3 regions of the Luteococcus japonicus genome follow, and region 3 is predicted to be linked to each of the others. Evidence: riboswitches for the same ligand, from Rfam matches in the RefSeq annotation. Region 3 holds a riboswitch; each other region holds the start of a gene.

What was found. Region 3 has a riboswitch for cobalamin ahead of EDD41_RS17660 (class Ib ribonucleoside-diphosphate reductase assembly flavoprotein NrdI). Riboswitches for the same ligand answer to the same signal wherever they lie in the genome.
Region 1: linked by a shared signal. The riboswitch ahead of EDD41_RS05095 (hypothetical protein) and the one ahead of EDD41_RS17660 (class Ib ribonucleoside-diphosphate reductase assembly flavoprotein NrdI) in region 3 are both predicted to bind cobalamin.
Region 2: linked by a shared signal. The riboswitch ahead of mutA (methylmalonyl-CoA mutase small subunit) and the one ahead of EDD41_RS17660 (class Ib ribonucleoside-diphosphate reductase assembly flavoprotein NrdI) in region 3 are both predicted to bind cobalamin.

Annotation. Positions count from the first base shown of each region.
Region 1 covers NZ_RKHG01000001.1:1,041,479-1,044,742, reverse strand. The annotation lists partial or broken gene EDD41_RS05105 (ABC transporter ATP-binding protein) at 1-787, shown strand, start outside; gene EDD41_RS05100 (hypothetical protein) at 757-1,263, shown strand; gene EDD41_RS05095 (hypothetical protein) at 1,408-2,022, opposite strand; adenosylcobalamin-variant (AdoCbl-variant) riboswitch at 2,109-2,187, opposite strand; gene EDD41_RS05090 (class I SAM-dependent methyltransferase) at 2,191-2,796, opposite strand; gene truA (tRNA pseudouridine(38-40) synthase TruA) at 2,793-3,264, opposite strand, start outside.
Region 2 covers NZ_RKHG01000001.1:2,799,505-2,802,768, reverse strand. The annotation lists rRNA gene EDD41_RS13270 (16S ribosomal RNA) at 1-689, opposite strand, end outside; gene EDD41_RS17895 (hypothetical protein) at 726-857, opposite strand; cobalamin riboswitch at 1,376-1,636, shown strand; gene mutA (methylmalonyl-CoA mutase small subunit) at 1,782-3,264, shown strand, end outside.
Region 3 covers NZ_RKHG01000001.1:3,213,115-3,216,378, reverse strand. The annotation lists gene EDD41_RS18250 (DUF5703 family protein) at 1-475, opposite strand, end outside; gene EDD41_RS17905 (hypothetical protein) at 503-667, opposite strand; partial or broken gene EDD41_RS17900 (ribonucleotide reductase N-terminal alpha domain-containing protein) at 704-853, opposite strand; gene EDD41_RS17665 (hypothetical protein) at 869-1,219, opposite strand; gene EDD41_RS17660 (class Ib ribonucleoside-diphosphate reductase assembly flavoprotein NrdI) at 1,201-1,350, opposite strand; cobalamin riboswitch at 1,817-2,040, opposite strand; tRNA gene EDD41_RS15315 (tRNA-Leu) at 2,147-2,230, opposite strand; gene EDD41_RS15310 (phosphotransferase family protein) at 2,247-3,044, opposite strand.

The sequences.
Region 1 (3,264 bases), 2.2 Mb from region 3:
CACGAGGCGACGACGGCGCCCCCGCCCTGGTGATCCGCAATCTGCTCAAGCGGTTCGGGCCGAAGGCGGCCCTGGACAATCTCAGTCTTGTCGTGCCGTCCGGCTGCCTGTTCGGGTTGGTGGGACCCAACGGTGCCGGCAAGACCACCAGCCTGGGCATGGCCACCGGGTTGCTGCGGCCCGATGCCGGACAGGTTGAGTTCTGGGGCCATGACGTCTGGAGCGACCCCGTCGCGGCCAAGGCGATGATGGGCGTGCTACCCGACGGGCTGCGACTCTTCGACTGGCCCAGCGGGCTGGAACTGTTGCGTTTCGCCGCTGGCATGCGCGGCGTCGCTCCCGACCAGATCGAGCCGCGAGCTGAGGCCCTGCTGCATGCTCTCGGACTCACAGCTGACGCCAACACGCTGGTGTGCGACTATTCGGCGGGCATGACCAAGAAGATCGGTCTGGCTGCGCGCTGGTGCACAACCCGCGGCTGCTGGTACTGGACGAACCCTACGAGGCAGTCGATCCGGTCTCGGGGCAGGCCATCCGGAAGATCCTCCATGACTTCGTTGCCGGTGGCGGCACCGTCGTGCTTTCCAGCCATGTGATGGAGCTGGTGGAGAGTCTGTGCGACGCCGTCGCGGTGGTCGCCGCCGGGCGGGTGTTGGCGATCAGCCCGACCTCCGAGGTGACCCAGGGGCGACGACTGCAGGACCGCTTCATCGAGCTGGTGGGTGGCGGCACGATCGATGCGGGGGAGGGGCTGGCATGGTTGGGACACTCGTCCGACTCAAACTGACGCTGCTCAAGCGCTCGTTGCAGGGCCAGGCGACCACGATCATCGGCCTGGTGATGGCGGGTCTCTACGCGCTGGGCGCCTTGGTCTGGCTGTCCGTGGCCCTGCTCAGGCTGCGCGGCGCCGCGCAGCAGTTGCACGGCGGCTCCACCACCGTCGGCTGTGCGGTGCTCACGCTGGGCTGGCCGCTCGGCACGCTGCTGCTGGCCCCGAGCCTGATTGGCGGCTCTGCGGAGAACTCCATGGCCAGCGGGCGCGGCATCCTGTTCCCACCGATCTTCTCCATGCTGTTGATGGGATCGCTGGCGGTGGCCCAGGAGATCAGCTACGACGGGACGCCGCTGTGGATGCACATCTCGGCCGGGATCAGCGGGCGGGCGGCCCTGGCTGGGCTGGCTGTTGCTCTGCGTGGCGCCGCTGTACGGGATGGCGCTGCTGGCCGGTTCAGTGATCTGGGGAGGCCAGGTGCTGGACCGTAGCTGGCCCGAGGTGCTCAAGAAGGTCACCTACAGCAAGGGGTGATCGGCACGGTTGGAGTGCCTGCCGAGCTGTCGCCCTGCCGTGCTTGCAAGGACGGCAGGGCGACACGTCACCAGGGCAACTGCCCAGGCGGCTGGTGTGGCTCAGGACTTCTTGCGCTTGGCCACGTAGAAGGCGGCCACCAGACCGCCGACGATCGCCGCGACCAGGACGGTGGTGATGGTGCCCTTGTTGCTCTTCTTCTCGTCCGCGGCAGGGGCGGCCGAGGGGGTGGCAGTGGCGGCCGGGGTGGTGCCGGGCTTGGCCGGGGTGCACTCCTTGCCGTAGCACCAGCCCTCGGCGCCACCGGCGACGGGCTTGGCCTGGTCGGCGCCCTTCTGGCTGAAGGCCCAGGTGCCGGGCTTGGCGGCGGTGTAGTAGTGCCAGTAGTTGCCGTCGAACTTGGTCGGGCAGGCAGCCGGCTCGCCCTCCATGGTGCAGATCATCTTGGTCTTCGGGTCCAGCGTGGTCTTCACGTCGGCCTTGGTCAGCAGCTCGGAGCCGGTGGCGGCGGTCTCGACGCACTTGTCCACCAGCGCCTTGCCCTTGGAGTCCTGCACGACCAGCCAGACCTTGCCCTGGCTGGAGCAGTCGGAGACGGCGTCGGCGGGCATCACCCGGGCGGGGGCGGCATCGGCGGCGAGGGCTGCGCCGGGGGCCAGCGAGAAGGCCAGGGCAGCGGCAGCGGAGGCAAGCAGCTTGGCGGAGGTGGTGGGCACGGAAGTCCTTTCGAGCGGGCCGCGCACGGCCGCGGGTTCGATGCCCACGACTCGTCCCGCGGACCACGACGGGTGGTGATGAGTCCGCCGCACCAGGAGCTCCGACTGTGACGGTTGCGGGTCAGTGCCGGACTTGCACCGGCTTTCCCTGGGTACGACAGCGGCAGACTACTGCACCGGCGCGCCGGGGCGAACCTCCAGCACCCGGAAACCCTTGCTGGAGGTCAGTCGTTCGCATCGGTAGCCCTGCTCCGTCAGCCAGCGGGCCAGGGAGTCGGCTCCCAGGTTCTTGCCGACCACCATCACGGCACGGCCGCCGTCGGCCAGACGAGGAAGCCAGGTGAGCAGCAGTTCGTGCAGCGCGGGCTTGCCGATCCGGATGGGCGGGTTGGACCAGATCTCGTCGTAGCGCACGGTGGGCTCCGCCTGCTCCGGGGTGATGGCACGGACCCGGTCTGCGGCGCCGATGCACCGGGCATTGTCCGCGGTCAGGGCCAGGGCGCGCTCGTTGACGTCGACGGCGTCGATGGTGCTGGTAGGGCAGGCCACTGACAGGGCGACCGTGATGGGGCCGTAGCCGCAGCCCAGGTCCAGCAGTCGGCCACCGTCGGCCGGCGGCTGCACCTCGTCGAGCATGATCTTCGTCGCCGGGTCCAGCCGGCTGCCCGAGAAGACACCGTTGGCGGTGATGAAGGTGTGCTCGTGACCCCAGATGGTGGCCCGGATCTCGCGCCGCTTCTCAGGTCCGTCGGGCGTGGTGAAGTAGTGGCTCATCGGGCTTCCTCGGATGTCTCGGGCAGGGTGCGGACCGCACGGGAGAGGTTGGCACGCTCGGCGAGCCGGTCGTCGGCGGGGTAGCGGACCTCCTCCAGGCACAGGCCCTTGGCTGGCATGACCAGCACACCGTTGTGGCGTTTGGGGGATCCCATCACCTCCGCCAGCCAGGCCTGGTCCTTGCGGCCGGTCCCGACCGTGGTCATCGCCCCCATCAGCGAGCGGACCATGGAGTGACAGAAGGCATCGGCCGTGACGGTGAACTCCACGATGCCGTCGGCGGTGCGCTCGGCATGCAGGCCGGTCAGGGTACGGATGGTGGTGGCGCCGTCGCGTGGCTTGCAGAAGGGCGCGAAATCGTGCAGGCCCAGCAGCATCCGTGCGGCGTGATTGGTGGCCGCCACGTCCAGGACGCCACGGATCCGGGTGATGTGGCCGCGCAGCAGGGGATCGCGAGTGCTCTGCTCG
Region 2 (3,264 bases), 410 kb from region 3:
TTCCTCCTGATATCTGCGCATTCCACCGCTCCACCAGGAATTCCGTTCTCCCCTAACTTCCTCTAGTCTGCCCGTATCAGAAGCACGCTCAGTGTTAAGCACTGAGATTTCACTTCTGACGCAACAAACCGCCTACAAGCTCTTTACGCCCAATAATTCCGGACAACGCTCGCACCCTACGTATCACCGCGGCTGCTGGCACGTAGTTGGCCGGTGCTTCTTCTACGCATACCGTCACTTTCGCTTCGTCTGCGTTGAAAGCGGTTTACAACCCGAAGGCCGTCATCCCGCACGCGGCGTTGCTGCATCAGGCTTCCGCCCATTGTGCAATATTCCCCACTGCTGCCTCCCGTAGGAGTTTGGGCCGTATCTCAGTCCCAATGTGGCCGGTCGCCCTCTCAGGCCGGCTACCCGTCGAAGCCTTGGTGAGCCACTACCTCACCAACAAGCTGATAGGCCGCGAGCCCATCCCAATCCGCCGGAGCTTTCCAACACCCACCATGCGGCAGACGCTGAATATCCAGTATTAGCCGCCGTTTCCGGCGGTTATCCCAGAGACTGGGGCAGGTTACTCACGTGTTACTCACCCGTTCGCCACTCGTGTACCCCGAAGGGCCTTACCGTTCGACTTGCATGTGTTAAGCACGCCGCCAGCGTTCGTCCTGAGCCAGGATCAAACTCTCCGTTGAAAAATATCGACAACCACCACAAGGATGGCAACGTCGTCAATCAACAATGAATCCAACCACTGACAAAGAAACACCAAAACTGGCATTCCAATCAATAATCATACTCAAAGAAACCATAACCACCACCACAAACCCCCCACAAAGAAGAGATCCGAAAGCAATGGCCACGGGTAAAACTTGGCATTGACTTTAGACACGCTGTTGAGTTCTCAAGATTCGGGCACGATCCGCGCTTCAGGCCTAACAACCATCCGCTTGGGGCAACTCGATCAACCTTACTCGCTTTCATTCGGACTTTCAAATCCGACTTCCTGCGAGCCGTGAGCTACACCTCATTGTTCGAGGCTTCCCTCACTGTTTGCTGCCTTGCGGCAACTTGTTCAACATTAGTTCATCGAACCTTCTGTTGCAAATCCGATCCGAGGTTCTGGATCGGCGCCATGCGGGGGAACCACCGGTTCCTCCAACGAGGCGCGAGAGAGGACATTACACAGTGCGCGGCCGTACGTCCAATCGAGCTGGCGCGGTCGGCCCGCGCCAGCGGACCATCCCGTTGGGCGGACCGCGAGCCGGTCGCCTCGAGACAGGACTCCATGGCTGTGACTAGGAGATTTGTCACACTCCCGTCGGTATGACCACAGCTCAGGAAGTTGCACCCCTCTTGCCCGCCCGGAGAAGGCGCCCGGTAGGCTGGTGAGCGCTGGTTCGACCCGCGGAAGTGGGCCGTCGCAAGAGGGAATCCGGTGTGAATCCGGAACTGTCCCGCAGCGGTATATGGGAACGACATCACCCGTCCGGCATGCGAGGGATCGCACGCCACACGTGGAGCATTACTGCCCCACCGGACGAGAAGCACTGGGCCTGGGCCTGGGAAGCGGTGGTCGAGGAAGGCGCCGAGAGGCGAAGTGCCCATGAGTCCGAAGACCTGCCAGCAGCGTTGCACCAGCCAGGTGCACTCGCGCGTGGCGTCGAGCGACGGGAACAGACCTGCAGGGTGTTCCCGGATGCGGCCCACACCAGGATGGCGTCGAGGAGCAACTACGTCAGGTCGACGACGAACGTCGACGACAACCTCATCGGAGCAGGAGTCCCATGACAACGACCGAGCCGGTCGCCCGCGAGGGTGCTGTTGAGCTGAAGCTCGCCAGCGACTTCGCGAAGCCGGGGATGGACCAGTGGCGTGCAGCTGCCGCCAAGGTCCTCAACCGCGGGCGCCCAGAAGACAAGCAACTCACAGGGGAGCAGGCGGTCTCCCGCCTGGTCACCACCACCGTGGACGGCATCGAGATTGCGCCGATCTACACGCTGGAGGATGCCCCCGCCGAACTCGGCGTGCCGGGCGTCGCACCCTTCACCCGTGGCACCACGGTGCACAACGGTGAAGCGGACGCCTGGGACGTGCGTGCACTGCACGAGGATCCCGACGCAGCGTTCACCAAGCAGGCCGTGCTGACCGACCTCGAGCGTGGTGCCACCAGCCTCTGGTTCCGCATCGATCCCGATGCCGTGCAGGGCGAGCAGCTGGGCGAGGTCCTGGCCGATGCCCTCCTGGAACTGATCACCGTCGAGGTCTCCAGCCGCACCGACCAGGAGGCAGCCGCAGAGGCGCTGCTGAAGGTCGTCGAGGCCGATCCCAAGCCGGCCAACCACAAGAGCGTCGTGCTCGGCCTTGACCCGATCGGCTGCGCCGCCCTGAACGGCACCGCCCCCGAACTGGGCAAGCTCGGTCAGTGGGTCAAGCGCCTCGACGGGATGCGCAACTCCCGCGCGATCGTGGTCGACGCCACCATCTGGCACAACGCCGGTGCGGGCGACGTGCATGAGCTGGGCTTCGCCCTGGCCACGGGCGTCGAGTACGTGCGTGCGCTGATGGCCCAGGGGCTCACCGCCGACCAAGCCTTCGATGCCATTGACTTCCGTGTCACCGCCACCGTCGACCAGTTCGCCACCATCGCCAAGCTGCGCGCCCTACGCACCGCCTGGAACAAGGTCGGCGAGACCTTCGGCGTCAGCGCCACCAAGCGCGGTGCCCGCCAGCATGCGGTCACCTCGTGGCGCGAGATCACGCGTGATGACGCCTACGTCAACATGCTGCGCGGAACGATCAGCACCTTCGCCGCCGGTATCGGTGGCGCCGAGGCAATCACCACGCTGCCCTTCGACACCGTCTGGGGCCTCCCGGGCGACTTCAGCCGACGGATCGCCCGCAACACGCAGGTGGTCCTGGCCGAGGAGTCGAACATCGTGCGCGTCAACGACCCGGCCGGTGGCTCCTGGTATGTCGAGAGCCTGACCAGCAAGCTGGCCGAGGCCGCATGGGCCGTGCTGGGCAAGATCGACGCCGCCGGTGGCATGGCCAAGGCCGTCGTCGACGGTCTGCCGGTGCGCGAGCTGGAGCCCGTCATCGCAGAGCGCGCCAAGCGTCTGGCAACCCGCAAGAAGCCGATCACCGGCGTCTCCGAGTTCCCGAATGCCGGCGAAGCCGACGTGACCACCGCCAAGCCGCGCCCCGCAGCCCCCGAGTACAAGGGCCTTCAGTGGCACCGTGACTCCGAGGTCTTCGAGGGCCTGCGCG
Region 3 (3,264 bases):
ACTTGTAGCCGATGTAGTAGCCGTGGACGGCCTCGTCGCGGATGATCAGGCGGATCAGGTCGGCGGCATTGGTCAGCCGTGCCCGGCTGGCCCAGTACATCGGTGCATGGAAGCCCGAGTAGAACAGGAAGGACTCCAGCACGGTGGAGGCCATCTTGCGCATCTCGGGATCGTCGCCGTAGTAGTTGTCGAGGACGATCCGTGCCTTGCGCTGCAGGTTCCGGTTCTCCTCGCTCCAGCGGAAGGCCTCGTCGATCTCCGCGGTGGAGATGAGCGTGGAGAAGATCGAACTGTAGCTCTCGGCGTGCACCGACTCCATGAAGGCGATGTTGGTGTAGACGGCCTCCTCGTGCGGGGTCCGGGCGTCGGGGATCAGCGAGACGGCGCCCACGGCGCCCTGGATGGTGTCGAGCATCGTGACCATCTCGCGGTAGGAGTCCGTGACATTGCCCTCGCTGAAGGCCTTCCCGTACACCCGTTCGACGTCGTTGGGGCTGAACAGTTACATGTCCTCGTTGTCGCGGGCGAGCTGGAAGGTGATGTCCGGGACCACGACCCCGAGGGACAGGGTCAGGGACAGCGCCACCCCGCCGCCACGCTTGGACAGCTTCAGGAAGGCATTGATCGCACGGGAGATGGACTCCATGTTGTCCTCGACGCGCAGCAGGAAGCAGGAGACAAGCTCCCCTCGCTGTGCCTTGCCAGCATTGAGGAAGGTCGGGGTCGCGGGCTGGAACATGCCGACCATCACCTCGTCCACGACGGCCTCGGCCAACTGCGTGTCTCCCGCAGCAAAGGTCAGCGCCACCATGCACACCCGGTCCTCGAAGCGCTCCAGGTAGCGGCTTCCGTCGAAGGTCTTGAGCGTTTAGGAGGTGTAGTACTTGAAGGCGCCCATGAAGGTCGGGAAGCGGAATTCCACGGCGTGGGCGAGCATGAACAGCGACATCACGAAGGCCGAGTCGTAGGCTGCCAGCACCGGGGCCTCGTAGTAGCCCTCCGCCACCAGGTAGTCCAGCTTCTCCTCCAACGAGTGGAAGAAGACGGTGTTCTGGTTCACGTGCTGGCGGAAGTACTGGTGTGCCGCCTGCCTGTCGGCATCGAGTTGCAGGTGGCCCTGCTCGTCGTAGAGGTTCAGCATCGCGTTGAGGGCGTGATGATCGGTCTGGTCGCGGCGAATGGTCTCGGCGCCCGTGTCGGTCAGCAAGGTGGTGGCCATGAGGTGGTGAGCCTTTCCAGCACTCGCTCGACGTCGTCGGGTGTGCCCTTGAGTTCGAAACGGTCGATCAGCGGGACATTGGGAACGGCACCGCCCGCCTCGCCACCGCCATAGGTGGGCACCACGAGCACGAAGGGCTGTGTGTGACCTGCAGGGCGGGCTCGTGGCTGTGGAGCGGGATGCGCTGGGCTTCCAGGCCCAGCTTGCGCACGAAGCGATGGGTGTTCGGGGAGGCGGAGGAGAAGTAGACGAGGCGCACGGGGATGCGCGCCCTGCGGCACTCCGCAGGGCCGCCTGCTTGATCAGGTCCGGACGGAAACCCGACCAACTCTCGTCGCCGTCGACGACGACGGGGGCCTGCAGGTGACCCATCGCGGTCACTGTGCGCAGGGCCTGTTCGTCCCGGCTGAGATCCACGACTCGTAGTCCAGTCCGTGCTTGGTCAGGCCTTGTAGGTGGCAGTGCACTGCACGCAGGCAGGCTTGATGTAGACGATGATCGACATGCTCTCTCCTCGAAGCACACAGGGCCGCGCAGGCAGGGAGCTTCAAGACGCACCCGGTCCTCCCACGAGACCGACGGTCGGTTGCTCCGGGCGTGCCGCCCGGAGTGCTGGCAGGTATTCGGACTCGGAGGCGGGCACCCAGTGGGGTGTGTTCCTAGTGGACGACGCTTCCCAGCCAAGGGCCAGTGCTGATGTCGTCGGTCGTTCCTCCATACCGCTGCGGGGCAGTCCCGGATTTTCACCGGGTTCCCTGTTGTCTCCCTGCACCAACCACCAGATGCAGTGGCAACTGCAGGGAACCAGCACTAGGGGCAGTGGGTGATGCCACGGCCAGCGTCAACATGACGCGCCAGCGGGAAGAATGAGGGCAAAGAGAAACCCCGCCTGACCGTCTTGCCTGGTCAACCGGGGTTTTGAGAGTGTGTCCGGAAGAGGACTTGAACCTCCACGCCCTTTACGGGCACTAGCACCTCAAGCTAGCGCGTCTACCATTCCGCCACCCGGACAGGGTGAGCACCGGGGTCACCGGCAACAGCAATGAACAATAGCAGTCTGCAGCTGCGCCGCCAACTCGGGATCCACGGCTCCCCCGGAGACAACCGTTGCCACCCAACGGACCAGCACGGCCCGCGCACCGGCTGCCTCCACCCAGGCGTCGGCCTGCCGACGGCCAAGACCGGCATGGCGGCAGTAGGCAGCCAGGAAGTGGTCCGACAGGACGCCCAGTTCCTCGCTGATCAGCACGAGGTCCGTCGCCGGATGACCTCGGTGACTGGCCTGCAACCCGTCGGACATGGCGCGTAGCCCATCCCCGAGCACCCACAGGTTGGCCAACACGTCACCGCCCAGTGCGAGCGCTTCCCCCGGCCCTAGGCATTGCGTGAGGTGCCGCCGCAGCCGGGCCAGCTCATCCGCCGAGACCTCCCCCGCCTCGGCCGCCAGCGCCAGCATCACCGGCGACAGGAGGTCCTCCTCGACGGATCCGGACAAGCCCTCCGGCGCGATGCCATGGACTTGGACCAGCCAGGCGGCGAGAGCCTCCACCACTCGAGCACTGGCCAGATCGCCGTCCCCCACGGGGCGCCACATGCTCTGGGAGAGGTCCTCCAGCACCATCCATCCGTCGCCGCAGCCCAGCAGCTCACGAGAGGGGATCCCCACCGCGTGCAGCAGCCGGCGGGCGACGAGCTCGTCATCCAGAACTCCTTGCTGCCAACGCTTCACGACAACCCCGTCGCCCTCGAACTCGGCCTCACAGACCACCACGCCGTCGCCCTGGTGGATGACGTCGCCCCACTCCAGGTCCTGCAGATTGATCATGCCCATCCCCTGTCCTCCTCCCGGCAGCCGCTCGCGAGCAGGTGATTGAAGACTCATCCCATGGTGCAGGAATATGACGTACGACTTGCCGGTCATGGTCCGAGATGGCTTCAATGGCGGTGCTCTCATGCGTAGGGACGGGCCGGGGGGCCGCCACCTGTGACCACGATTCCAACACATCGGAGACCGCCTTGCGACGTCACCACTTGCGCCAACTCAC